2 regions of the Bacillus sp. PK3-037 genome follow, and region 2 is predicted to be linked to the other one. Evidence: predicted binding sites of a transcription regulator. Region 2 holds the regulator's gene; the other holds the start of a gene.
The links. Region 2 encodes CtsR, which represses protease genes until heat stress. Its sites were predicted from a motif close to ATGGTCAATAAAGGTCAAACA; they were not measured.
Positions count from the first base shown of each region.

Region 1: a site for CtsR is predicted at 6,727-6,747, ahead of clpP (ATP-dependent Clp endopeptidase proteolytic subunit ClpP). Genes of this name have one in related genera too.

Region 1 is NZ_CP096408.1:730,615-745,340, forward strand. Features, by position in the region: gene mdxG (maltodextrin ABC transporter permease MdxG) at 1-467, shown strand, start outside; gene M1D69_RS03775 (DUF1189 domain-containing protein) at 472-1,356, shown strand; gene M1D69_RS03780 (glycoside hydrolase family 65 protein) at 1,334-3,607, shown strand; gene M1D69_RS03785 (glycoside hydrolase family 13 protein) at 3,600-5,285, shown strand; gene pgmB (beta-phosphoglucomutase) at 5,282-5,962, shown strand; gene clpP (ATP-dependent Clp endopeptidase proteolytic subunit ClpP) at 6,080-6,676, opposite strand; tRNA gene M1D69_RS03800 (tRNA-Arg) at 6,957-7,032, shown strand; gene M1D69_RS03805 (DUF3231 family protein) at 7,184-7,699, shown strand; gene M1D69_RS03810 (DMT family transporter) at 7,743-8,057, opposite strand; gene M1D69_RS03815 (DMT family transporter) at 8,057-8,392, opposite strand; gene M1D69_RS03820 (TetR family transcriptional regulator) at 8,470-9,054, opposite strand; gene aspP (aspartate/proton symporter AspP) at 9,151-10,713, opposite strand; gene levB (2,6-beta-fructan 6-levanbiohydrolase) at 10,820-12,370, opposite strand; gene sacB (levansucrase) at 12,447-13,868, opposite strand; gene M1D69_RS03840 (ArsR/SmtB family transcription factor) at 14,466-14,726, shown strand, end outside.
Region 2 is NZ_CP096408.1:4,014,135-4,028,860, reverse strand. Features, by position in the region: rRNA gene M1D69_RS20730 (23S ribosomal RNA) at 1-561, shown strand, start outside; rRNA gene rrf (5S ribosomal RNA) at 616-731, shown strand; gene ctsR (transcriptional regulator CtsR) at 976-1,440, shown strand; gene M1D69_RS20715 (UvrB/UvrC motif-containing protein) at 1,454-2,011, shown strand; gene M1D69_RS20710 (protein arginine kinase) at 2,011-3,102, shown strand; gene clpC (ATP-dependent protease ATP-binding subunit ClpC) at 3,099-5,531, shown strand; gene radA (DNA repair protein RadA) at 5,623-6,999, shown strand; gene disA (DNA integrity scanning diadenylate cyclase DisA) at 7,003-8,085, shown strand; gene M1D69_RS20690 (PIN/TRAM domain-containing protein) at 8,205-9,305, shown strand; gene ispD (2-C-methyl-D-erythritol 4-phosphate cytidylyltransferase) at 9,321-10,019, shown strand; gene ispF (2-C-methyl-D-erythritol 2,4-cyclodiphosphate synthase) at 10,012-10,488, shown strand; gene gltX (glutamate--tRNA ligase) at 10,577-12,028, shown strand; T-box leader at 12,031-12,261, shown strand; gene cysE (serine O-acetyltransferase) at 12,342-12,995, shown strand; gene cysS (cysteine--tRNA ligase) at 12,992-14,392, shown strand; partial or broken gene M1D69_RS20660 (mini-ribonuclease 3) at 14,396-14,726, shown strand, end outside.

The DNA of each region.
Region 1 (14,726 bases), 840 kb from region 2:
CTGCTTTTTACGTTCTGGCCATGCTGATAGGCGCACTCGATCAATACTGGTTTTTGACAGCGATTTATATCGGCGGCGGGATTCCGATGAACACGTGGCTGATGAAGGGTTATTTTGATACTGTACCGAGAGAAATCGATGAAGCAGCGCGAATTGATGGAGCCGGACATCTGAGGATTTTCGCTTCAATTGTTTTGCCGCTTGTTAAGCCGATGCTTGCGGTACAAGCGCTTTGGGCATTTATGGCACCGTTTGGCGACTATTTGCTGGCAAAATTTTTGCTTCGCACACCGGAAAGACTGACCATCGCTGTGGGTCTGCAATCATTCATTTCAAACCCGCAGCAGCAAAAAGTCGCCCTGTTTGCGGCCGGAGCGATACTTGCCGCACTGCCGATATGCATTTTGTTCTTTTTTCTCCAAAAGAACTTTGTGTCCGGGCTGACAGCCGGCGGGACAAAGGGGTAGTTCGATGAAGAATCTGCAAAATGAAAGCTTTATCATTCGCTCCCTTAAAGCGGCCGCATCTCCATCAGGCGTTTGCCGTTACGGGAATACATTCAGCTGGCTGCAGCTCACCTTTCTCTTTATGTTTTTGACGGCCTGTTTGATGGCGCCTTTTACGATTTCGTTTATGAAAATGGATCGCTTTAACGTTCAATTTTTCATGCCGTCAGTTATTCAAAAGGTCAATGATCGATTTGCTGATCAATTACAAGGCTTTCAAATAAGAAACGGAAAACTGACAGGCGGGAAGAGCTCTGATCGGATTGAAGATGGACAGAATTTGCTGGCGGTTGATATGGAGCATGAGTTTAAGACAAGCGGTGAAAATGGGCGTTTGAAAGTAACTGGATATGATAACGCAATCATATTTCAGTCTGAGCATCTGATCATCACCGATCAAAATGGAACAGGGTTTTCTGTCCGCTATGCGAAAATGGACGCCAAGCTTAAGAATCCAAACACCCATGATGTAGAGAGTTTTATCAATGAATGGTGGCTGGCACAGTATAAGCCGATGATCATGATGCTGGCATGTGCCGTGATTTTTATGATCCAGTTTTTTTTGATTGCTGTTCTTGCGGGAGGCATGTGGATCACAAAATTATCAAACATGATCTCTATTGCGTCATTCAAGGAAGCGGCATCTATAGCAATTTGCGCATCAGCACTGCCGGCATTTGTGGCAGCTGCTGTCGGCATGGTTCATTTTGACTTGATCACTGTATTGATGATCCATTCGTGTGGCGTCACTTTGATGATCTCTTTTACATTTAGATATTTGGCCAAAACCCGCCGTTATAAAGGAGACTTACATTCGGGAGGAAAATATGATAAATCAGCGGTTATTTGAGATTGATGAATGGAAAATCAAAACTAATCATTTTCAAAAGGAACATATGCGGCTGCAGGAAAGCCTGACTTCTCTTGCAAACGGTTATATGGGAGTCAGGGGAAATTTTGAAGAAGGCTATTCAGGCGACAGTCATCAAGGCACATATATCGCAGGCGTGTGGTTCCCTGACAAAACGCGGGTAGGCTGGTGGAAAAACGGGTATCCGGAATATTTCGGAAAAGTAATCAATGCGATGAACTTTATTGGCATAGATTTATATATTGACGATAAAAAAGTCGATCTTTATCAAACTCAAATTAAATCATTTGAGTTAGAACTCAATATGAAAGAAGGAATTCTGCGGCGAAGCGCTGTTGTCCGCATCCAGGATAAAACGGTCAGAATCAGATCGGAGCGATTTCTTAGCCTTGCCGTTAAAGAGCTTTGTGCGATTCATTACGAAGCAGAGTGCCTGACGGAAGATGCTGTCATTACGCTTGTTCCTTACCTAGATGGAAATGTCGCAAATGAAGATTCTAACTACCAGGAACGATTTTGGCAGGAAGAAGCCAAAGGGGCTGATTCTCACCGCGGCCATGTAGTGGCAAAAACGATCGAAAATCCGTTTGGAACACCTCGCTTTACTGTTTCGGCCGCAATGGCGAACGTGACTGAAGGCTTTGTCAGTGAAAGCTATAAAACAGCTGGCATGTATGCTGAGAATCGCTACAGCTATCAAACGAAGGCTTCTTTAAAAAAGTTTATTATTGTCACGACTTCCCGTGATTATCTGGAGGCAGAGCTTTTATCAAAAGGCAAGGAGCTTTTGGCGGATGTTCTTGAGAACGGGTATGAGGAAGCAAGACGAAGGCACACTGATCAATGGAAGGAAAGATGGGCAAAAGCAGACATAGAGATTAAAGGGGATGAGGAACTTCAGCAAGGAATCCGCTACAATATCTTTCAGTTATTCTCGACATATTACGGGGGCGATGCCCGTTTGAATATCGGGCCGAAAGGATTTACAGGCGAAAAATACGGAGGTGCCGCCTATTGGGATACTGAGGCATATGCCGTGCCGATGTATTTGGCTGCTGCCGATCCGGAAGTGACGAAACACCTGCTTTTATACCGTTATCACCATTTGGAGGCTGCCAAACGAAATGCCGCAAAATTGGGACTGAAGGGGGCGCTTTACCCGATGGTGACGTTCACAGGAGATGAATGCCACAACGAATGGGAGATCACCTTCGAAGAAATTCACCGCAATGGTGCGATTTGCTATGCGATCTGCAATTATGTCAATTATACAGGCGACCGTGACTACATGGAAGAATACGGGATAGATGTTCTCGTGGAAGTCAGCAGATTTTGGGCTGACCGCGTTCACTTCTCGAAACGAAAAAACAAATATATGATCCACGGCGTCACAGGGCCTAATGAATATGAAAACAATGTCAACAACAATTGGTATACGAATGTAATCGCGGCTTGGACATTGGAGTATACATTAGAAAATCTCGAAAGGATTTCAGCGGAAAAACGCCGTCTGCTTGATGTGCAGGAAGAAGAACTGAAGGTGTGGAGAGATATTATCCGGCAGATGTACTATCCGTATAGTGAAGAACTGCAAATTTTCATACAGCATGACACATTCTTGGACAAAGACCTGCGATCAGCGGATGAATTAGATCCAGCTGAGCGGCCGCTTTATCAGAATTGGTCATGGGACAAAATTCTCCGCTCCAATTTTATTAAGCAGGCAGATGTTCTTCAAGGCATTTATCTTTTTCATGACCGTTTTACAATGGAAGAAAAACGGCGAAACTTTGAATTTTATGAACCGATGACTGTTCATGAATCGAGCCTGTCGCCTTCTGTCCATGCGGTTCTCGCAGCAGAACTTAAAATGGAAAAGAAAGCGCTTGAATTATATAAGCGTACAGCAAGGCTGGATCTTGACAATTACAATCATGACACGGAAGAAGGCCTGCACATTACATCAATGACGGGAAGCTGGCTCGCGATCGTGCAGGGCTTTGCCGGCATGCGTATCACAAATGAGACGCTGTCATTTGCTCCGTTGTTGCCGAAAGAATGGGACGGATATTCGTTCAACATCAATTATCGAAATCGCTTAATCAATGTGACGGTTGACGAAAAGAGCGCTATCTTTGAGCTTTTAAAAGGCGAGCCGCTGCATATGAAAGTTTATGAGGAACCGGTTGTGCTAACTGAACGATGTGAAAGGAGAACGCCTGATGAGTAAATGGTGGAAGGAAGCTGTCGTTTATCAAATTTACCCGCGCAGTTTTTATGATTCCAATGGAGATGGATTCGGTGATTTGCAAGGCGTGATTCAAAAGCTGGATTACATCAAAAATCTCGGGGCGGATGTGATCTGGCTCTCACCGGTGTTTGATTCCCCGCAGGATGACAATGGCTATGACATCAGCGATTACAGAAACATGTACGAAAAATTTGGGACAAATGAAGATATGTTTCAGTTAATTGATGAAGTGCATCAGCGCGGAATGAAAATCATCATGGATTTGGTTGTGAACCACACGTCGGATGAGCATGCGTGGTTTGACGAAAGCCGCAAGTCGAAGGACAATCCTTACCGGAATTATTATTTTTGGAAAGATCCAAAACCGGATGGATCTGAGCCCAATAACTGGGGATCAATCTTCTCAGGCCCGGCGTGGACGCTTGATGAACGGACGGGGCAATATTATTTGCACTACTTTTCGAAAAAGCAGCCTGATTTAAACTGGGAAAATGAAGCGGTACGCCGGGAAGTTTATGATTTGATGAGGTTCTGGATGGATAAAGGCGTTGACGGCTGGCGGATGGATGTGATCGGTTCCATTTCCAAATACATCGATTTTCCGGACTACGAAACAGATGACAGCCGCCGCTATATCGTCGGCTGCTATCATTCAAACGGCCCCCGCCTGCATGAGTTTATTCAAGAAATGAACCGGGAAGTTCTTTCTCATTACGATTGCATGACGGTGGGAGAGGCAAACGGTTCCGATACAGAAGAGGCGAAAAAGTATACGGATGAAAGCAGACATGAGCTGAATATGATCTTTACGTTTGAACATATGGATATTGATTCGGTACCGCATTCGCCAAATGGAAAATGGCAGATCAAGCCGTTTGATCTGATCGCTTTAAAGAAGACGATGACAAGGTGGCAGAACGCGTTAATGAATGTCGGCTGGAATACCCTTTATTTTGAAAATCATGATCAGCCAAGGGTTATTTCCCGCTGGGGAAATGACGGCGAGCTGCGAAAGCAGTGTGCAAAAGCATTTGCAACGGTTCTTCACGGTATGAAAGGAACCCCGTTTATTTACCAGGGAGAAGAAATCGGCATGGTCAACAGTGATATGCCGCAGGAAATGTATGATGATCTTGAAATAAAGAATGCATATCGTGAACTGGTCATCGAAAACAAAACGATGTCAGAAAAAGAGTTTCTAAAAGCCATAACGAAAAAAGGAAGAGATCACGCGAGAACACCGATGCAATGGGATGCCGAAAAACATGCGGGATTCACAGCCGGAAACCCTTGGATAGCGGTAAATTCCCGCTATCATGAAATCAATGTGCAAGAGTCCTTGGACGATCAAGATTCGATTTTCTACTACTACCAGAAGCTTATTCAATTACGAAAGCAATATAAGATCATGATAGATGGAGATTATCAGCTGCTGCTGGAGGATGACCCGCAAATCTTCTCTTACATCCGTGAATATCAAGGGGAAAAGCTTCTCGTCGTTGTGAATTTGTCAGAAGACAAGGCTCTGTTCGAAGTGCCTCAGGAACTGATTCATGAGCGTTGGAAAGTGCTCATTTCCAACTATTCGCAGAAGAGAGCTGACATGAAGCATATTTGCCTTGAACCCTATGAAGCTATGATGGGTATCAGCATATGAAAGCGGTCATTTTTGATTTAGACGGAGTGATCACAGATACTGCTGAATATCATTTTCTCGCTTGGAAGCACATAGCAGAACAAATCGATATTCCCTTTGACCGAAGTATGAATGAAAGCCTCAAAGGAATCAGCAGAGAAAAGTCGCTTGAAAACATACTTATTTATGGCGGAGCGGAAGCAACATATACAAATGCGGAGAAACAAGATCTTCTGCACCAAAAAAACAAATATTATCAGACGTTGATCAGCAAATTGACGCCGGAAGATCTTTTGCCGGGAATCGGCAGGCTTCTTTGTGAATTAAAAGTCGAAAATATAAAAATCGGGTTAGCGTCTTCAAGTCGCAACGCCCCCGAGATTTTAAAACGTTTGGAGATTATTGATGATTTTCATGCCATTGTTGACCCGACGGCTCTTGCGAACGGGAAACCTGATCCCGAAATATTTTTAACCGCCGCGGCGCTGCTTGGCGTCTCCCCAGCTGATTGTGCGGCAGTAGAAGACGCTGAAGCGGGAATTGCCGCAATCAAATCTGCCGGGATGTTTGCGGTTGGAGTCGGTCATGAACAGTCAATGCATGATGCCGATCTGATTGTCAGGCAAACTTGCGATTTGACGTTTGAGGTGCTGAATGAAGAGTGGAAGTCGTATACAATAAATCGTTTTCAAAAATGAAAGGAGGGAAAAGGGACTGCATTTCCGATATTTCGTATGTATGTTTCACTTGTTAGTGAGTGAATTCCTTCAGCATTAAAAAACCTGCAAGAGACATGTCTCTTGCAGGTTGCGGTATTACTTTTGCTCTTCTGTGTTGCGAGTCAGAATTTTGTCAATCAGGCCGTATTCAAGCGCTTCTTCAGCAGACTTGAAGTTATCGCGGTCTGTGTCGCGTTCGATCACTTCAAGCGGCTGGCCAGTACGTTCAGCAAGCACTTTGTTTAATTTGTCGCGAAGCAAGAGAATGCGTTTCGCGGCAATTTCAATTTCTGTTGCCTGACCTTGCGCACCGCCAAGAGGCTGGTGAATCATAACTTCACTGTTCGGAAGCGCATAGCGTTTGCCTTTTTCTCCGGCAGCAAGCAAGAACGCGCCCATTGACGCAGCCATACCGATACAAATTGTAGATACCTTCGGCTTAATAAACTGCATGGTATCATAGATCGCCATACCGGCCGTGATAGAGCCGCCCGGGCTGTTGATGTAAATAGAAATATCTTTTTCAGGGTCTTCCGCTTCTAAGAATAAAAGCTGTGACACGATGGAGTTCGCAACGTTGTCATCAATCGCAGATCCAAGCATGATGATACGATCCTTTAATAAACGAGAATAAATGTCATACGCTCTTTCCCCGCGGTTCGTTTGTTCAATGACTGTAGGTATTAAATTCATAATGCTCCTCCTTCACCTTTTAGGTAAGTATGTAGTTACATGATACATTTTTGGTCAATAAAGGTCAAACAAAAAGCTGGCTTGACATGCAAACTCTTCTCTTTTTCCCATTTTCCCCAAAAATACAACGGTTCAAACCATCGTATGTGAGCTTCGGAAAGAAGATGATGTGTCTTCTTAAAAAAACAGCCCTTTAAAATAGAGGGTTGTTATTTCGGCTGAAATACCGTATAATGAGTTATGCTGACGTTATCATCACGCAGTGAAAATATGTCAATATGCGCTCGTAGCTCAGTTGGATAGAGCGGTGGTTTCCGGTACCACGTCTGCCGGGGGTTCGAATCCCTCCGAGCGCGTCCAATAGAACAACAGGAAAGACAAGGGTTTGGCATTTGCCGCTCTTGTCTTTTTTGTTGTTTCCAGAAAACTTCTAGTAAGTACATAATTTTTCCTCCTGCTGGGCATCGTAGGTGATGAACAGTATTGAATTTGTTAAGGAGGAAGACAATGGGAATTTTAAGCGGTAATCCGCAAGAAGAACCGATGCATTACGGTGAGGTATTCAGTTTGTGGAGTTATGTGATGGCGGGAAATAAAATGATCGGCAATTACCAGATGTTATTGCATCATGTTGGTGATGGCGATTTAAAGAAGCTGCTTCGTGAGTCCATCGAGAAATGCCAAGATGAAATCAAACAGGTCAGCAATATCCTGAAAGAAAATGGCGTGGGGCTTCCGCCCGCTTCTCCTGAGCCGCCGGATGCAGATCTTAACGACATTCCGCCGGGCGCGCGGTTTCTCGATCCGGATGTGGCCGCATCCGCAGCGGCGCAAAATGCAGCCGGTCTTGTGACATGCAGCAAAATTATGGGGCAGTCGATTCGCGAAGACATCGCGATGATGTTTGGACAATTTCATATGACCAAGGCGGCAACAGGGGCAAAATACTTAAGGCTGCTGAAAAACAAAGGCTGGCTCATCCCGCCGCCGCTTCATCTTCATAAACACCAGGATGATGAGTAAAAGATAAAAGGCATATACAGCTTTCTGTATATGCCTTTTATGATTAAGACGTAAGACGCAGGCCGATGACGCCGGCAAGTATCAGGCAAAGAGAAATCAGCTGAGAAAGCTGAAACCGTTCCTTAAACCAAATCAGGCTGACTGCTGTTACGCCTATGCTGCCTATACCGGTCCAGACGGCATAAGCAACGCCGGAAGGCAGGACTTGCATAGCCTGTGATAGACAGTAAAAAGATAAAGCAAATCCGGCAGTCATCACAATAATCGGCCATTTTTTCTTTGTGCCGTCTATATATTTCATGGCGATGGCAGCTATAATTTCTTCTATACCGGCAATGAATAATAAAAACCACGCCATTATTTTTCACCTCTCGGCTGAGTTTTACTTTCTTTTGTGAAAAGCTTCATTCCTAAAATACCGGCTAGCAGCAGCATCAAAAAGAAGATTTGCGCTGCTGAGAAGGATTCGCCTAAGAAGATCCCGGTCGTGTAGGTTCCGACCGTTCCAATTCCGACAAATACGGTATACGCCGCGGCCATAGGAATTTTTCGATAAGAGCGGATTAACAGTATAAAGCTTATCGCTATTAATAGAAAAACGATAATCCAATCAAAAAGCGAATCCGCATGTTTGAGGGAGGAGGCCCAAACCACTTCTAAAAGCCCTGCTATCAAAACAAGTACCCAATACAACATTAACACCTCTTTATATGAATGAACGTCAGTCATTTTTAGGCGTTAAAAAATGAGCGGTGTCACCCAGTCATTTTTTAAGCTTTACCTAAGCTCCGTTTTAAGAATGTGAAAATTTCTTTTTTAGATACTTCAAGGTTTTCATCTTGTTCAAACCCGATATAAAACCGTTCTGCTGTGTTCTCAACCAAATTGATGATGGTTCTTGCCGTCCATTTTGCATTGATGCCTTCAATCACATTTTGGCTGTCGATCGCCTTATTGATGATGTTCTCAAGCCAAGAATAATAAGGCTGATAAATGGTCTCCCATTTTTCCATGGAATGGTCGATGGCAAGCCCTGAGTAGCAGAGGACAATAATATCTTTATGGCGCTCTGTGATGTGAAACGTCTCATCAATTAAGGTTTGTAAGACGGTCCAAAAATCTTCCTCGCCATTCAGTCTTCCTTTGATTTGCTCTAGCGTATGAGTGAGAAGGTTTTCCGCAATGGCCGGAATCAGAGCATTTTTGGATGAAAAATATAAATAAAACGTTCCTTGGGCAGTGCCGGCTTTTTTTACGATCTCTGAGATGGAGGCTTTATCGAGTCCCTTTTCAGAAATGACTTCAATCGCCGCCTGCAGAATCTTTTCATATTTTCCTGATGTTTGTTTTGGCACGAGGAACACCTCCTGTAATGACTGACTATCATTCATTTTATCTCGAGTGATGGTGTTTGTAAAGCGAAAAAAGAAGCAAGAGAAACTCCTGCTTCTTTATTTATCATAATCAATCGCGGCTTTCGGGAGCCCGGTATACTTTGCCCAATAGTAAATCGCAAGCGAGCCGACGGCAACCAATATGAGATCGACGGGATTGCTGATAATGCCTAAGCCATGCCCGAAAGAGCCGATATAGGAAAAAATCAGCATCATGACATAAAATCCGACGAGCCACCAGGCTGATTTCAGCTGCTGGGCCAGGCTGACGTCTTCTTTAGGCGCGTATTTCCTGAAGCAGAGATAGATCAAAAACATGACGAGCTGTGAGCCGAGAAGCCAGGAAACGGTTGTCCATCCTGACCAGTACACAATAAACGCCGTAAAAATAAATGAAAGCGGCCCGATGATGCTCATTCCTTTTAAATAAAACGGCCTGTTTAAGTCCTTCGCATTTACTCTCAGTGCGGCTGAACAAATTGGTGCAATCGCATAAGAAAGGATGAGAGCGACAGAACAGACATTGACGAGCGCGTTCCACGAAGGGAAGGGGAGCGTCCAGAAAATCGACATGGCAAATGAAAGCCAGAGTGAAGCGCGGGGTGTTCCCGTTTCTTGATTGACCTTTGAAAATATGCCAAATAATGTGCCGTTCCGCGCCCAGGCGTAAACGAGGCGAGATGTCGTATTCATAAAAATATTCCCGTTTCCTCCCGGAGACAGAATGGCGTCTAAAATGACAAGCGTTGCAAGCCATCCTAAACCGAGCATGACCGCAATGTCTTTAAACGGCAATGAAAACTCACGGCCGATTGCCGGCCAGCCATTTTTCAGCGTTTCTGTCGGAATTGCACCGATAAAGGTGATTTGCAAAATTGTGTAAATAATGGTTGAAACGATAATACAGATAATTAAAGCGATCGGGATATTGCGTTTCGGGTTTTGCACCTCACCGGCAACAGACACAATAGGGTGCAGCCCGAGATATGCAAACATGACACCCCCGGTCGAAATGGCGGCCTGTATGCCTGTAAAACCAAAAGGCGCAAACCCTTCAACCGATAAGTTTTCCGGCTGAAAATGAAAAAACAGCACAACAATGATCGTGACCGGTACGATATATTTAAAAATAGAAATAATGAAATTGGCTTTTGCAAAGGTTTTAACGCTCCAGTAATTCAGCAGGAAAAACAAACAGAGCAAGGCAAACTGCAAAATCCAGCCTGCAATGGTCGGTGAGTCAGAGCCCTCTTTGGTCAGGCCCGGAAACCAATAGGCCACATATTGCCGGACGGCTGTGACTTCAATCGAAATCAAGCTTGTGTAAGCGACAATCGTGACAAACGAAATTAAATAGCCGACCAAATGGCCGTGTGAATAGACCGGATACCTGATGATGCCTCCAGTGCGGGGCAAAGCGGCTCCGAGCTCTGCATATACGAGCCCGATTAACAAAATAATGGCTCCTCCGAGGATCCAGGAAAAAGCGCCGGAGGGCCCTGCTTTTGAAGCGACATTACTGACAGCGAACAGCCACGCTGATCCAAAGATGGCTCCCATCCCAATCAAAATCAGATCAAACAGAGACATTGATTTCTGAAAATTCCCTTGTTTAGACATTCGCTTCCTCCTTTGAAACCAGCCTTATATTTCTTACAATGCCCAATATGTAACAGAGAATACCGTTCCGAATAAAAAAAAGGCGCAGCCCGCGCTGCACCTGTTTTTATTCATGAATCGAATCAAAGTGTTTCACTGTTATATTTTTGAAGGAGGCTGAGCCGCCATCAGAAAAAAGGGTAATACCTTTATCTTCAGGCTTTGGGAAGACTTCATTTGAAAAAACGGTTTTCCCGTCGTCAACAAATACCTCTATCGTTGTTTTATCGACAAGTATTTTCAAATGCACCTTACGTTTGCTTACATCATAAGGAGCTTTGCTTTCGACATAGGTATTGCTTTTGTCAGGCTGATTTGTGCCTGCTCTATTGACATATGCATAGCCGTCTTCAGCGAATATGCCGACATCAATATGGCGTTTTTGATCTTCTGACTCTCTCAGTCTGACGCCAGCATTCTTCAGCTCTGACCAAGAAAGATCCGTATCAAGCTGGTACGTATCACCTGTTATCGACAGAGTTTTTGATCCGTTCACATCCTGATCCTCTATTTCGTCAGTTGAAACAGTCAGCTGCTCCAAAGCTTCAATCGGCTGTGAGACGAGGCTGTATGTTCCGTCCTGCTCCTGCAGCCGGAGTTCGCGTATGACAGAATCTGTGCCGTTAAAGCCGTTCTTCATTGTCGGGGTGTTGTTGGCATAATCCCAATTGTTCATCCAGGCAAGCGCATACCGCTTTTCTAATGGATCTGTGTTTTTGCTGTCTTCGAACGTCACACCGCCGTACCAGTCGAAGCCATAGTCAAGCCATTGGGCTTCAGTCTGATCCGCTGTAAATTCTTTTCCGTCGAAGCTACCGGTCCAGTAGGCGTACGTATTTGGTTTGCCCCACGGTTTACCGTTCGCGCTCGCACCGAGAACCCATTTATTCGTTCCGTCGCTTGCCCGCATCATGTAGAGGTCAGGACATTCGACCATTCCCGCCTGCTCTGGGAAGAATCCGCTTGTGTAATGCCAGTCCTTAAGATTATCGGATTCATAAAAGCCGATTTTTGATCCTTCAGCCATGACCATGACCCATTTGTTATCCTGGTCATCCCATATCACTTTCGGATCTCTAAAATCGTCTGTGCCCGGATTAGGCATAACGGGGTTGCCACTGTAGAATTTGAATGATTTTCCTTTGTCTGTGCTGTACCACAAATATTGTTCCTGTTTTTTGTCTTTGGCTGAGGGCTGTGTCACAATCGCGACAAGCGCATTTTTCCCGAAGCCGGCTGTGTTCTCTTTATCCACCACGACGGAACCGGTCCAAATATCACCGTCCGGGTTTGTATATTTCGGAATCGCCACGCCTTCATCTGTCCAGTGCACCAAATCGTCTGATACGGCATGGCGCCATTCTGTGCCGTTGCCTTTTGGGTAATCCCCGTTATATAGATAGAAATAATGATACTTGCCATCAAAATAGATCGGTTTTTGCGGGTCATTTTTCCATTTATCCGGCGTCGTAAAATGATATGCCGCCCGGTAGTCCGGCTTCTGTGTTGATTTTGGTTTTTGGTCATGTCCTTCTTTTGGAAATAAGTCGATAAACAGCAATATTCCTAAAAAGCTCAGGAATACGGTTAGCCATTTGCCTGCTTTTTTATAGTTCATATGGGATTCACCTTTATGATGTTGATAAGAAATAAAAGAAAATGCCAATAGGTTATCGGCATTTTCTTTTGCGTTTTTATTTGTTAACTGTTAATTGTCCTTGTTCAAGGATGCTGTCTTTGACAACAGATGTTTTCTTGCCTTTAATGTTCAGCAGGAAGCTTGGCGCAAACGTTGATTGTTTGTCTGCGTAGAATCCTCTGTTTGTCATGTAGCTTGTAATCACGACATTGTTTCCTTTCGCTTGAGGTACAGCGAAGTGTGAGTAAGTAAAGGTCACATCGTTAGGATCAAGGTCCATTTTTAACACAAGACCTGTTTTGTTCAGCGGCTTGTATGGGCCAGTTAAAGAATTAGAAACATAGCCAAGCATGTAAATATCGTTAGACGTGATGCCGTCAATCGTCATTTTTGACCCGCGGGAGTCAGTGAACAGATACCATTTGCCGTTCATTTTGAAGACATTCGCGCGTTCGATTTCGTCAGTTACTGTGTTAGATGTGATCAGCGGCTTCATGACTTTCTTCAGTGTGTAGTCATCGTTAAGCTCAATTATGCCGAGTGCGCCGTTAGCTAATTCAGCAGTGCGCTTTTTATCACTTTGCAGAAGCTTTTGACTTTCTTGACGGAAGAATGATGTGCTTTTGCCATAGTATGCTTTGTTAAATAAAGATTCTTCGCCTTGGTAGCCATCTTCAGTTCCAGTGTTTGCTTCAAATACTAAGTATTTGTGGCCTTTATCTTCTACGTAGTGGGGATCTCTCAGCGTATGGTTATCGCCTGAGCTGTAGTTGCCTTCATCGATGAACTGCTGTACATTTTGATACGTTTTGCCGTCACCGTCAAAGATTGATTTATGATCCTCTACACCGTTGATGTTCAAAGAGCTGTCTGATGTTGATACGTTAACCTGTGCAGTTGTCAGTGTTTGTTTGCCGTAATGTTTACCAGAAAAGTCAGTGTAGAACAAACGGATGTGGCCGTCAGATGTGAATGTCGCTGAGCCAGACCATTCTTGTGTTTGGTCTTTCAGGATTGAATCATTTGCATCGAATTTGTCGCTGTCTTTGAAGACGCGGCCAGCGTTTTTCCAGCTGTCAATAGAAGTTTCGCCGACTTTCTGATAGAACATGTAGATAGATGTGTCATCCGCATTTTTAGGATCTCCGGCTAATGCAAAGACAATGTGGTAGCCGTGATAGTTTGCGACTGTGCCGTCAGCGTTTTGCAATGGCCAGCTGTCCCAAACGTCCAGGCCTTTTGCAGAAGAGATATTTTTAATTGTGGATTGGTCGAATTCAGGAACCTGATATTTTTCACTTTTTTGCTGTTCAGGGATTTGCAGCATGTCATGGCGGGTAATATGGGAAATACCGTACGTTTCCTTATATGGTTTTTGAGTTGTTTCTTTCGCAAACGCTTGAGTCGCGCCTCCTGCCAGCAGTGCAGTAGTAAAGGTTAATACTGTTGCTTGTTTGGCAAACTTTTTGATGTTCATCGTTCATGTCTCCTTTTTTATGTACTGTGTTAGCGGTCTGCTTTCTTCCAGCCCTCCTGTTGATAATGGCAAGTCGGTTACGTGCAATAAAAAAAGACCAAAAATATGAAAAGGGGTGACGTCAAAGAATACACTTTGCCCTTAACACATTTTAGGTCTTGCCTGCTTTATCAGTAACAAACCTGCGTAATTTACTTTTCGACATTATTCTATTAGACACTGATTGTTATTTCAACGGGTCTATTTTCCTCTTTTGTTTGATAGAAAATGAAGAAAAAGAATTTAAGAGTACAGGTCTTATGGACTAATCCGGCTGATTATTTCTTTGCATCTTCTACAGATTATAAAAAGCTTTCGCATGGGCATAAAGTTCCTTTTTATCAGGTCTATCCGAACAACACAAAAGTGATAAAAAAATGTAAATTCATAAATCATTCACAATATGTGACAGTATAAATAAACCTATTTCAGCTTGATAAGGGAAGGAATAATAATAAAAAAGATTTTAAACGGTGGTCCTTTTTCTTCTATAATATAAGTGTTGACTTATATAAATGGTGGATTATACAATGAACGCGGAAGGGAGCTGATGCTTTGATGAAGCATGACTTGACATCTGCTGAAATCAGTCACTGCCTGAAGCTTCTTCATGATCAAACCAGGCTTTTGATCATGAAGAAGCTGGAGAAAAAAACATACTGTGTCTGCCAGTTTGTCGATATGTTTGACGTGAGCCAGCCAGCTATCAGCCAGCATTTACGGAAGCTGAAACAGGCCGGATTTGTGAATGAAGAGAAAAAGGGACAATGGCGGTTTTATTCAATTAATTCGGCTTGTCCTGAATATGGATTGATTCAA
Region 2 (14,726 bases):
GAGCTTGACTGCGAGACCTACAAGTCGAGCAGGGACGAAAGTCGGGCTTAGTGATCCGGTGGTTCCGCATGGAAGGGCCATCGCTCAACGGATAAAAGCTACCCCGGGGATAACAGGCTTATCTCCCCCAAGAGTCCACATCGACGGGGAGGTTTGGCACCTCGATGTCGGCTCATCGCATCCTGGGGCTGTAGTCGGTCCCAAGGGTTGGGCTGTTCGCCCATTAAAGCGGTACGCGAGCTGGGTTCAGAACGTCGTGAGACAGTTCGGTCCCTATCCGTCGCGGGCGCAGGAAATTTGAGAGGAGCTGTCCTTAGTACGAGAGGACCGGGATGGACGCACCGCTGGTGTACCAGTTGTTCTGCCAAGGGCATCGCTGGGTAGCTATGTGCGGACGGGATAAGTGCTGAAAGCATCTAAGCATGAAGCCCCCCTCAAGATGAGATTTCCCATTCCGCAAGGAAGTAAGATCCCTGAAAGATGATCAGGTTGATAGGTCTGAGGTGGAAGTGTGGCGACACATGGAGCTGACAGATACTAATCGATCGAGGACTTAACCTAATATCTAATGATGTCACACCTGTTATCTAGTTTTGAGAGAACACTCTCAAATTGTTTGGTGGCGATAGCGAAGAGGTCACACCCGTTCCCATGCCGAACACGGAAGTTAAGCTCTTCAGCGCCGATGGTAGTCGGGGGTTTCCCCCTGTGAGAGTAGGACGCCGCCAAGCAATTAACGAAAGGGCAGCTCATATGAGCTGCCCTTTTTTGCATTCTGCTTATTGGTATCATAAAATTTCATTTAGTTATATAATATAATAACTTCACAGAGAAATTTTAAGTGAATAATCAGGTTTTATGGATTTAGAAAATGGAAATACTTAAGATAGAGCGAGAAAGTTGAAAATTCTCGAAAAACACCTTATAGTAAGATTAAAGTCAAATATAGTCAAAGTCAATAAAGGAGGGGGTTGAGTGGGACATAATATTTCTGACATCATTGAACAGTACTTGAAACAAGTGTTAGATCAAAATGGCAAGGAAATTTTAGAAATTAAACGTAGTGAAATTGCAGATAAATTTCAATGTGTTCCTTCCCAAATAAATTATGTCATCAACACCAGATTTACAAGCGAGAGAGGATATATTGTTGAGAGCAAACGCGGGGGCGGCGGTTACATCAGAATCATTAAAATTAAAATGAATAATGAAGTTGTCCTAATCAATAATATTATTTCTCAAATTAATACCCATTTGTCTCAAGCAGCCTCTGATGACATTATTTTAAGGCTATTAGAAGACAAGGTGATCTCTGAAAGAGAAGCAAAAATGATGGTCAGCGTGATGGATCGCTCAGTACTGTACATTGATTTGCCTGAACGTGATGAATTAAGAGCGAGAATGATGAAAGCTATGCTGACCGCTTTAAAATTAAAATAAGCGGGTGAAAAGATTGATTTGTCAAGAGTGCAATGAGAGACCAGCCACTTTTCACTTTACAAAGGTTGTTAACGGAGAGAAAAAAGAGGTTCACATCTGCGAACAATGTGCAAAAGAACATAGCGATTCATATGGTATAAGTGCAAGTCATGGTTTCTCTATTCATAATTTACTTTCAGGTTTACTGAACATGGATTCTTCATTTCAGAATGCTGGAACTCAAATGTTCAGCCATTCCGAGCAAATATCTGCTTGTCCGAAGTGCGGAATGACATTTCAGCAATTTAGAAAAACCGGCCGATTTGGCTGTGCCGAATGTTATAAAACATTTCATATTAATATTACACCGATCTTACGCAAAGTTCACAGCGGAAACACTGTGCATGGCGGGAAAATACCGAAACGTATAGGCGGCAACCTGCATGTCAGACGACAGATCGATATGCTGAAAAAAGAATTAGAAGCTTTAATACTACAAGAAGAATTTGAAAATGCAGCCCATGTGAGAGATCAAATTCGTTCATTAGAACAGTCACTCAAAAGTACAGATAGTGAGGAGGAACAGGGGTAATGTCGCTAAAGCATTTTATTCAGGACGCATTAAGCAGTTGGATGAAGCAGAAAGGCCCTGAAAGTGACATTGTACTCAGCAGCCGCATACGTTTAGCTAGGAACTTTGAAAATATTCGGTTCCCTACGCGATATTCCAATGAAGAAGCCTCATCCATCTTACAACAGTTTGAAGAACAGTTTTCAGAACAAGAAATTCCCGGTGTCGGCAAATTCCTTTTGATCAGAATGAACGATGCACAGCCTTTAGAAAAACGGGTGCTTGTTGAAAAGCATCTCATCAGCCCTAATTTGACAGAGTCTCCTTTTGGCGGCTGTTTGCTTTCTGAAAATGAGGAAGTGAGCGTCATGTTGAATGAGGAGGATCACATTAGAATTCAGTGTCTTTTCCCAGGTTTTCAGCTTCCGCAAGCCATGAAAGCCGCAAACCAAGTTGATGACTGGATTGAGGAAAAGGTTGATTATGCATTTAGTGAGCAAAGAGGTTACTTAACCAGCTGTCCTACAAATGTAGGTACGGGCTTAAGGGCTTCAGTCATGATGCATCTTCCGGCACTGGTTTTAACTAGGCAAATAAATCGAATTATCCCGGCTATTAATCAATTAGGCTTAGTTGTTAGAGGAATTTATGGGGAAGGCAGCGAAGCAGTAGGAAATATCTTTCAAATTTCAAATCAAATCACGCTTGGAAAGTCGGAACAGGATATTGTCGATGACCTTAACAGCGTAGCCGCCCAGCTGATTGAACAGGAACGATCTGCTCGAGAAGCGCTTTACCAAACCTCTAAGATTGAGCTTGAGGATCGTGTGTATCGATCCTATGGAGTCTTGTCCAATTGCCGGATGATAGAATCGAAAGAAACTGCAAAGTGTCTTTCAGATGTTCGGCTGGGTATAGACTTAGGCATTATAAAAGGACTTTCAAGCAATATACTTAATGAACTGATGATTTTAACACAGCCGGGATTTTTACAGCAGTACTCGGGAGGCGCTTTGCGTCCGAACGAAAGAGATATACGAAGAGCGGCTCTTATCAGAGAACGGCTTCACTTAGAAATGAATGGGAATAGACAGGAGGATGAATCGATATGATGTTTGGAAGATTTACAGAACGAGCTCAAAAGGTACTGGCGCTTGCACAGGAAGAAGCACTTCGTTTAGGTCATAACAATATCGGCACTGAGCATATTTTATTAGGACTGGTGCGAGAAGGAGAGGGCATCGCTGCTAAAGCACTTCAAGCGCTTGGACTTGGTTCAGATAAAATCCAAAAAGAAGTGGAGAGCTTAATTGGGCGCGGACAGGAAATGTCTCAAACGATTCATTATACTCCGAGAGCTAAAAAAGTCATTGAGCTTTCAATGGATGAGGCCAGAAAACTCGGTCATTCTTATGTGGGAACAGAGCATATTCTTCTTGGTCTTATTCGGGAAGGTGAAGGTGTGGCTGCGAGAGTGCTTAACAATCTCGGAGTCAGCTTGAATAAAGCAAGACAGCAAGTGCTTCAGCTTCTAGGAAGTAATGAAACAGGTTCATCAGCTGCTGGAACAAACAGCAATGCGAATACGCCTACACTAGATAGCCTGGCAAGAGATTTAACAGCGATTGCGAAGGAAGACAGCCTTGATCCGGTTATCGGCAGAAGCAAAGAAATTCAGCGTGTCATTGAAGTGCTGAGCCGCAGAACGAAAAACAATCCTGTTCTGATTGGGGAACCGGGCGTAGGGAAAACGGCTATCGCAGAAGGTCTCGCACAGCAAATTATCAATAATGAAGTTCCCGAAATTTTACGGGATAAACGCGTTATGACATTAGACATGGGAACAGTTGTTGCCGGTACGAAATATCGCGGTGAATTTGAGGACCGCTTGAAAAAAGTTATGGATGAAATCCGTCAGGCTGGAAACATCATTCTATTCATTGATGAGCTCCATACACTAATCGGAGCGGGCGGAGCAGAAGGTGCCATTGATGCATCCAACATTTTGAAACCTTCACTTGCTCGCGGAGAACTTCAGTGCATCGGTGCGACAACTCTTGATGAGTACCGTAAATATATTGAAAAAGATGCAGCTCTGGAACGCCGTTTTCAGCCAATCCAGGTTGATCAGCCGTCTGTAGACGAAAGCATTCAAATCCTAAAAGGCTTGCGTGACCGATATGAAGCCCACCACCGCGTTTCTATCACTGACGAAGCCATTGAGGCTGCGGTTAAGCTTTCTGACAGATATATCTCTGACCGTTTCCTTCCGGATAAAGCTATTGACTTGATCGATGAAGCGGGTTCAAAGGTCAGACTGCGTTCCTTTACAACGCCTCCTAATTTAAAAGAGCTGGAACAGAAACTTGATGAAGTTCGTAAAGAGAAGGATGCTGCGGTGCAAAGCCAAGAATTTGAAAAAGCGGCTTCCTTGCGTGATACGGAACAGCGTTTACGTGAACAAGTGGAAGATACGAAAAAATCATGGAAAGAGAAGCAGGGACAGGAAAACTCAGAGGTTTCTGTGGATGATATTGCGATGGTTGTATCCAGCTGGACTGGGGTGCCTGTATCAAAAATCGCTCAAACTGAAACTGATAAGCTTCTTAATATGGAGAGCATTCTTCATTCCCGTGTCATCGGCCAAGATGAAGCTGTTGTAGCCGTTGCTAAAGCGGTCAGACGTGCAAGAGCAGGGCTAAAAGACCCTAAACGCCCAATTGGCTCATTCATTTTCTTAGGCCCTACAGGTGTAGGTAAAACGGAGCTTGCACGGGCACTTGCTGAGTCTATCTTCGGTGATGAAGAAGCCATGATTAGAATTGATATGTCTGAATACATGGAAAAACACTCGACTTCTAGACTTGTAGGTTCACCTCCAGGGTATGTGGGATACGATGAAGGCGGCCAATTAACAGAGAAGGTAAGAAGAAAACCATACTCTGTCGTGCTTCTTGATGAGATTGAGAAAGCGCACCCTGACGTCTTCAATATCCTCCTTCAAGTTCTTGAAGACGGACGATTGACTGATTCTAAAGGCCGTACAGTTGATTTCCGCAACACGATTCTGATCATGACGTCAAACGTCGGAGCAAGTGAGCTGAAACGCAACAAATATGTCGGCTTCAACGTTCAGGATGAGACGCAAAATCATAAAGACATGAAGGATAAAGTGATGGGTGAGCTGAAGCGTGCGTTCAGACCGGAATTCATCAACCGTATTGATGAAATTATCGTCTTCCATTCACTTGAGAAAAAACATCTGGCTGAAATCGTGTCATTGATGTCTGATCAATTAACGAAACGTCTTAAAGAACAGGATCTTTCTATTGAATTGACGGAAGCTGCGAAAGCAAAAGTCGCGGAAGAGGGAGTAGACCTTGAATACGGTGCCCGCCCGCTCAGAAGAGCCATTCAAAAACATGTGGAGGACCGTTTATCTGAAGAGCTGCTCAGAGGTAACATTCATAAAGGACACCATATCGTTCTGGATGTAGAAGATGGCGAATTTGTCGTAAAAACGACAGTTAAAACGAATTAATATAGAAGACGAAAATGAGGCATACAGCATGTAAGTGTATGCCTCAATTTCGTATCAAGAAATAGAACAAGGGAGAGGTCTTACACTATTTATGGCTAAAACAAAATCCAAATTCATCTGCCAATCCTGCGGCTACGAGTCTCCAAAATGGATGGGGAAATGTCCGGGCTGCGGCGCTTGGAATACAATGGTGGAAGAAATGATTAAAAAAGCACCGGCCAATCGGAGAGCGGCTTTTTCTCATTCTGTTCAAACCGTTCAGAAACCTTCCCCCATAACATCAATCGAAACATCAGAAGAACCCCGGGTTAAAACACAGCTCGGCGAGTTTAACAGAGTGCTCGGCGGCGGTGTGGTGAAGGGCTCACTTGTTTTAATTGGCGGGGACCCCGGCATCGGAAAATCGACCTTATTACTGCAAGTATCCGCTCAGTTATCTGGTTCAACACGTCATGTTCTGTACATTTCAGGAGAAGAATCGGTAAAACAAACAAAATTAAGAGCAGACCGTCTGGGCATAAATAATCCCTCACTGCATGTTTTATCCGAAACCGATATGGAGTATATTTCGTCTGCTATAGAAGAGATGAATCCAGCGTTTGTGGTTGTTGACTCTATTCAAACGATCTATCAAAGCGATATTACATCGGCTCCCGGCAGTGTGTCACAGGTAAGAGAATGTACAGCCGAGCTGATGAAAATTGCAAAGACAAAAGGTATTCCGATATTTATTGTAGGTCACGTAACGAAAGAAGGATCCATCGCGGGGCCGAGACTGCTGGAGCATATGGTTGACACTGTTTTATACTTTGAAGGAGAACGTCACCATACTTTCCGAATCTTACGGGCTGTAAAAAACCGCTTTGGTTCTACAAACGAAATGGGTATTTTTGAAATGCGGGAAGAAGGGCTCACTGAGGTACTGAATCCTTCAGAGATCTTTTTAGAAGAGCGTTCGGCGGGATCTGCGGGGTCGAGCATAACGGCTTCTATGGAAGGTACAAGGCCGATTCTTGTTGAAATTCAGGCGCTCATCTCGCCAACAAGCTTTGGCAATCCGCGGCGCATGGCAACAGGGATAGATCATAACAGGGTGTCACTGTTAATGGCTGTGTTAGAAAAAAGAGTAGGGCTGCTGCTGCAAAATCAGGATGCATATTTGAAGGTAGCGGGCGGCGTCAAACTTGATGAACCTGCGATTGATCTTGCTATAGCGGTCAGTATCGCATCAAGCTTTAGAGACGCACCTCCAAATCCTGCAGATTGCTTTATAGGAGAGGTGGGATTAACCGGAGAAGTCCGCCGGGTATCAAGGATTGAACAGCGTGTAAAAGAAGCGGCAAAGCTTGGTTTTAAACGCATGATCATACCTGCGGCAAATCTGGATGGATGGACGAAACCAAAAGGGATTGAGGTCATCGGAGTAGCAAATGTTGCAGAGGCTCTTCGTACTTCATTAGGAGGATAATAGATGGAAAAAGAGAAAAAAGGGGCGAAACATGAGTTAGACCTGTCTTCTATTTTGCAGTTTGTTGCTCCTGGAACACCGCTCAGAGCGGGAATAGAAAATGTACTGAGAGCAAATACAGGCGGTCTGATTGTTGTTGGATATAATGATAAAGTAAAAGAAGTGGTGGATGGCGGTTTCCACATTAACACTGCTTTTTCTCCGGCGCATTTATATGAACTGGCTAAAATGGATGGTGCGATTATTTTAAGTGATTCTGGTCAAAAGATCCTATATGCCAATACACAATTGATGCCAGAAGCCACAATTTCTTCGTCAGAAACAGGAATGCGGCACCGCACCGCCGAAAGAGTAGCTAAGCAAACCGGCTGTCTCGTTATCGCAATTTCTGAGAGAAGAAATGTCATAACGTTATATCAGGAAAGTATGAAGTATACACTTAAAGACATAGGGTTTATTTTAACAAAAGCGAATCAAGCCATTCAAACTCTAGAAAAATATAAAACAATTCTGGACAAAACGATTAATGCACTAAACGCATTAGAGTTTGAGGAACTCGTTACATTCAGCGATGTTCTGTCTGTGATGCACCGTTATGAAATGGTGCTGCGAATCAAAAATGAAATCAACATGTATATCAGGGAACTGGGAACAGAAGGTCATTTGATTAAGCTGCAGGTCATCGAACTGATTACTGATATGGAAGAAGAGGCTGCTTTATTTATTAAGGATTATGTGAAAGAAAAGATTAAAGATCCATTTGTTCTCTTGAAAGAGCTGCAGGATATGTCCAGCTACGATTTGCTGGATGATTCCATTGTTTATAAGCTTCTTGGTTATCCGGCTTCTACAAATCTTGATGACTATGTTCTGCCTAGAGGATACAGGCTGCTAAATAAGATTCCGCGCCTTCCGATGCCGATTGTGGAGAATGTGGTGGAGGCATTTGGCGTCCTGCCGAGAATTATTGAGGCCAGCGCAGAAGAATTAGATGAAGTAGAGGGTATCGGTGAAGTACGAGCCCAAAAAATCAAAAAGGGCTTAAAACGCCTTCAAGAGAAGCATTATTTAGACAGACAGCTATGACTTTCGGTTAAAACCATATCTTTACGGGTATATTATTGTTGGTTTTTGTTTATTCTGATATTCGTAGGTTACGTAAAATCTTGTGAAATACAACAATTTTCTTTAAAGGAGGTGGGGGTATGTTAAAACGAATAGTTCAGGCGTTCTTCATTATCTTCGGCGGCGTTGTTGGTATATTTTTAATACCTGAATTGTTTGTACTGTTAAGTTTACAGGACATACCTTTAATAACAAACGCATATACGTCTGCGGCAATAGGTGCAATTATTTTTTTTCTCATCAGTATATGGGGTACAGATTACGTTGTGAACTGGGTGAAGTGGATAGAGGATTCATTATTAAAAGCGCCGGTTCCAGATTTGTTATTTGGAAGTCTAGGCTTAGTATTTGGACTTATAATTGCTTATCTTATCGTAAACGTTATTCCTTTAGACAATATACCTTACCGCATACTCAGCACAATCATCCCTGTGTTTTTAGCTTTCTTTCTCGGTTATCTTGGTTTTCAGGTGGGCTTTAAGAAAAAGGATGAATTGATCAGCCTATTCTCCATTTCCGCCAGAATGCAAAAGAAAAAAGGAACAGCTGATGAAGAGCACGAGGTCCAAGACAAAAAGCTGAAAATCCTGGACACAAGTGTTATTATTGATGGGAGAATTGCAGATATTTGTCAGACTGGTTTTTTAGAGGGAATTATCGTGATTCCGCAGTTTGTCCTTGAGGAATTGCAGCATATCGCTGACTCCTCAGATGTGTTAAAGCGCAACAGAGGGCGCCGCGGTCTTGATATCCTGAACCGTATTCAAAAAGAATTAGATATTAAAGTTGAAATTTATGAAGGTGACTTTGAAGATATTCAGGAGGTTGACAGCAAGCTGGTCAAACTCGCTAAACTGACATCCGGAGTCGTTGTGACGAATGATTTTAATTTAAATAAAGTGTGCGAGCTTCAGAAGGTAGCAGTGTTAAACATTAATGACCTTGCCAACGCGGTCAAGCCTGTTGTGCTTCCGGGTGAGGAAATGAATGTTCAGGTCATTAAAGACGGCAAAGAGCATAATCAGGGAGTCGCTTACTTGGATGACGGCACTATGATTGTCGTTGAAGAAGGACGGAATTATATCGGCAAACACATTGATGTTCTCGTCACAAGCGTGCTGCAGACAGCAGCGGGACGAATGATTTTTGCCAAGCCTAAGCTGTTGGAGAAGGCGCTGTAAAGGGAGAAAGAAACAATGAATTATGATGTGGTAATTCTTGCGGCCGGACAGGGGAAACGGATGAAGGCAGGGAGAAATAAACTGTTTATCGAGCTGAAAGGAGACCCGGTTATCATTCACACTTTACGGGTGTTTGACAGCCATCGTCCGTGCGGCAGAATCATTTTGGTGATTAACGAGCGCGAACGGGAAGACTTTCAGCAATTGCTGAATCAATATCCGTTTCAAACCGCTATCGAGCTTGTAGCAGGCGGAGATGAACGCCAGCACAGTGTTTATAAAGGGCTCAAAGCCGTTAAACAAGAAAAGATTGTCCTCGTTCACGACGGCGCTCGTCCTTTTATAAAGCATGACCAGATTGACGAATTGATTGCTGAAGCGGAGCAGATCGGAGCGGCCATCCTGGCTGTTCCGGTAAAAGATACGATTAAACGCGTTCAAGATTTAGAAGTCAGTGAGACGATTGAACGTTCAAGCTTGTGGGCTGTCCAAACGCCACAAGCTTTTCGTCTTTCTTTATTGATGGAGGCTCACGCTGAGGCAGAGCGCAGGGGGTTTTTAGGAACGGATGACGCCAGTCTCGTCGAACAGCTGGCGGGCCGTTCGGTTCGTGTTGTAGAAGGTAACTATACAAATATTAAGCTGACGACTCCTGATGATTTAACGTCAGCTGAAGCTATCATGGAAGCAGAAAGTGGGAATAATCATGTTTAGAATCGGACAAGGTTTTGATGTGCACCAATTAGTAGAGGGCCGGCCTCTCATTATCGGCGGAGTTGAAATCCCGTATGAAAAAGGATTGCTCGGACATTCTGACGCGGATGTATTATTGCACACCGTTGCTGACGCATGCCTGGGAGCTGTGGGAGAAGGCGACATCGGCAAGCATTTTCCTGACACTGATCCTGAGTTCAAGGACGCTGACTCTTTTAAATTACTTCAGCATGTCTGGGGGATCGTGAAACAGAAGGGGTATGTCCTTGGAAACATTGACTGCACCATCATTGCGCAAAAACCGAAGATGCTGCCGTACATAGAAGACATGAGAAAAAGAATCGCTGAAGGGCTTGAGGCAGAGGTTTCCCAAGTGAATGTTAAAGCGACCACGACCGAAAAGCTTGGATTTACAGGAAGAGCGGAAGGAATAGCGGCTCAAGCCACAGTGCTGATACAAAAAGGCTAACTTGTTTTGATGCCCGGTCTATTTGGTGGTAGAATAGATGCATACATTTAGCCTGAGGCCATACATGAGATGAAAGGAAGTATATGAAATGGGAAACGAAGTACGCGTCCGTTATGCACCGAGTCCAACAGGACATTTGCATATTGGAAATGCCAGAACGGCGCTTTTTAATTATTTATTTGCCCGCAACCAAGGCGGCAAGTTTATTATCCGTGTTGAGGACACTGATAAAAAACGCAACATTGAGGGCGGAGAACAAAGCCAGCTCAACTATTTAAAATGGCTTGGCATCGATTGGGATGAGAGTGTGGATGTCGGCGGAGAGTACGGCCCATACCGTCAGTCCGAGCGTAACGATATCTATAAGGTTTACTATGAAGAGCTGCTTGAAAAAGGGCTTGCTTATAAATGTTTCTGTACAGAAGAAGAACTTGAAAAAGAACGTGAAGAGCAGATTGCCCGCGGAGAAATGCCGCGTTATTCCGGAAAGCACAGAGATCTGACTCAGGAAGAACAGGAAAAGTTCCTTGCAGAGGGCAGAAAGCCGAGTATTCGTTTCCGTGTCCCTGAAGGAAAAATCATTGCGTTTAATGATATTGTAAAAGGTGAAATTTCTTTCGAATCTGATGGCATCGGCGACTTTGTTATTGTGAAAAAAGACGGAACGCCGACTTATAACTTTGCAGTAGCTGTGGATGACTATCTAATGAAAATGACGCACGTGCTGCGCGGTGAGGACCATATTTCGAATACACCAAAACAGATCATGATCTTTCAAGCGTTCGGCTGGGATATTCCTCAGTTCGGCCACATGACGCTGATTGTAAATGAAAGCCGTAAAAAGCTCAGCAAACGTGATGAATCAATTATTCAATTCATTGAGCAATATAAAGAGCTTGGCTACTTGCCGGAGGCGCTGTTCAACTTTATCGGCCTGCTGGGCTGGTCGCCGGTGGGAGAAGAAGAGCTTTTCACAAAAGAAGAGTTTATTGATATTTTCGATGTGAATCGTTTATCTAAATCACCAGCTTTGTTTGATATGCATAAGCTGAAATGGGTCAACAACCAATATGTGAAAAAATTGGATCTTGATCAGGTTGTTGAGCTTACGCTTCCGCATCTTCAAAAAGCCGGCAAAGTTGGCAATGAACTATCTCCTGAAGAACAAGAATGGGTTCGTAAACTGATTTCTCTATATCATGAGCAATTGAGCTACGGTGCGGAAATTGTTGAGCTGACTGATTTGTTCTTTACGGATGAGATCGAGTATAATCAAGAAGCAAAAGCTGTTTTAGAAGAAGAACAGGTGCCTGAAGTGCTCAGCACATTCGCTGCGAAGCTTGAAGAGCTGGAGGAGTTCACTCCGGACCAGATCAAAGCTTCTATCAAAGCAGTGCAGAAAGAAACAGGTCATAAAGGGAAAAAACTGTTTATGCCGATCCGTGTTGCTGTAACAGGCCAAACTCACGGTCCTGAGCTTCCGCAATCAATTGAACTGATCGGAAAAGAATCTGCAATTCAGCGGTTGAAAAATATCTAAATAGATGATTGTTGACAGGGAAGAGTATAAAGCTTTAGACCAATACAGAAAGGATCTTCATTGGCTGAGAGAGATCCAGGAGTCGGGTTTTAGAAGTGCGCCCTTAAGACCTTTGAAGAACGTTTTTCGAAATCAGTATTCAAAGGCGGCCGCCGCCGTTACAGGCTGAAGTTGGGAGAGCAGGAGTCTGCTTTTCAAACAGAGTGGAACCGCGCGGTCAAAGCGTCTCTGTCATGTTTACATGCAGAGGCGCTTTTTTTATTGGGTCTAGAGGAAATAGATAGATGATAGCGGGTAGAATGGGGGGAAGCATGTGTTTTTTAAAATGCTCAAAGAAGACATTGATACGGTGTTCGATCAAGATCCTGCAGCACGAAGTTATTTTGAAGTGATTTTAACTTATTCTGGTTTACATGCTATATGGGCGCATCGGATTGCACATGCTTTATATAAACGAAAATTTTATTTCCTTGCACGCCTTATATCTCAGGTGAGCCGATTTTTTACGGGAATTGAAATCCACCCAGGGGCTACGATCGGAAGAAGATTTTTCATAGACCATGGGATGGGGGTTGTCATTGGGGAGACATGTGAAATCGGCAATAACGTAACCGTTTTTCAGGGGGTTACCCTCGGGGGAACAGGAAAAGAAAAGGGAAAAAGGCACCCAACGATTAAAGATGACGCATTGATAGCCACAGGTGCTAAAGTGCTCGGTTCAATTACTGTCGGTGAAGGCTCAAAAATTGGCGCTGGTTCAGTAGTGTTGCACGATGTTCCTGATTTTTCAACAGTTGTCGGCATCCCTGGACGGGTCGTTGTACGAAATGGCAAAAAAGTAAGACGGGATTTAAACCATCAGGATTTACCCGATCCGGTTGCTGACCGGTTTAAGTCTTTGGAACAGCAGATTTTAGAGCTGAAGACGGAACTTGAAGACAGAAAAGAAAGGATTAATCAAAAATGACAATCACTCTTTATAATACATTAACTAGACAGAAGGAAACATTTGTTCCTCTTGAAGAGGGGAAAGTGAAAATGTACGTGTGCGGACCGACGGTTTACAATTACATTCACATCGGGAACGCGCGTCCGGCTATCGTTTATGACACGGTTCGAAACTATTTGGAGTATAAAGGCTACGATGTCCAATATGTCTCTAACTTCACAGATGTAGATGATAAATTAATTAAAGCGGCAAATGAACTTGGTGAAGATGTTCCGACCATTTCTGAGCGTTTTATTAAGGCATACTTTGAAGATGTGGGCGCTCTTGGCTGCAGAAAAGCGGACCTTCATCCGCGCGTCATGGAAAACATGGACGCGATTATTGATTTTATAGATCAGCTGGTGAAAAAGGGCTATGCTTATGAATCTGAAGGAGATGTTTATTTCAAAACAAGAGCATTTGAGGGATACGGAAAGCTCTCGCAGCAATCGATTGATGAATTGAGATCTGGCGCGCGCATCCGAGTTGGCGAGAAAAAAGAAGATGCTCTTGATTTCGCTCTGTGGAAAGCGGCGAAAGAAGGAGAAATCTCTTGGGATAGCCCTTGGGGGAAAGGACGTCCGGGCTGGCACATCGAATGCTCTGCTATGGTGAAAAAGTACTTAGGTGATCAAATTGATATCCATGCAGGCGGCCAGGATTTAACATTCCCTCACCATGAAAATGAAATTGCTCAATCAGAAGCGCTGACTGGCAAAACATTTGCGAAATACTGGCTTCATAACGGCTATATCAATATCGATAATGAAAAAATGTCAAAATCACTCGGCAACTTTGTGCTTGTGCATGACATTATTAAACAGCATGATCCGCAGCTGCTCAGATTCTTTATGCTGTCTGTTCACTATCGTCACCCAATTAACTATTCAGAAGAGCTTCTGGAGAACACAAAGAGCGCGTTTAACCGGTTGAAAACAGCGTACAGCAACCTTCAGCACCGTTTAAACAGCAGCACGAATTTAACAGAAGATGATGATAAATGGCTTGCAAAGATTGAAGAACATCGAACAGCATTTGAAGAAGCAATGGATGATGATTTTAATACAGCGAATGCCATTTCTGTTTTATTCGATTTGGCGAAGAATGCGAACTATTATCTTCAGGAAGATCATACGGCAGATCACGTGATTACAGCGTTTATTGACATGTTTGACCGAATTGTTTCTGTCCTCGGTTTCTCACTGGGTGAGCAGGAGCTTCTGGATCAAGAGATTGAAGATTTGATTGAAAAAAGAAATGAAGCGCGCCGCAATCGTGATTTTGCTCTGTCTGATCAGATCCGCGACCAGCTGAAAAGCATGAATATCATTCTTGAAGATACGGCTCAAGGCACTCGCTGGAAACGAGGAGAATAACGGATGCTTGATTTTGAAACGATAAAAGATTCAAAGCAGCTCAACGGCCTTGCGCTTGCTTATATAGGTGATGCCATTTTTGAAGTTTATGTGAGGCATCACCTGCTTAAGCAGGGATTTACCAAACCAAATGATCTTCACAAGAAATCAAGCCGGATCGTATCGGCAAAGTCACAGGCTGAGATCCTTTTCTTTCTGCGGAATCAATCATTTTTCACGGAAGAAGAGGAAGCGGTGCTGAAAAGAGGCAGAAATGCCAAGTCGGGAACGATACCTAAAAATACAGATGTGCAAACGTACCGCTATAGTACAGCATTTGAAGCACTGCTGGGCT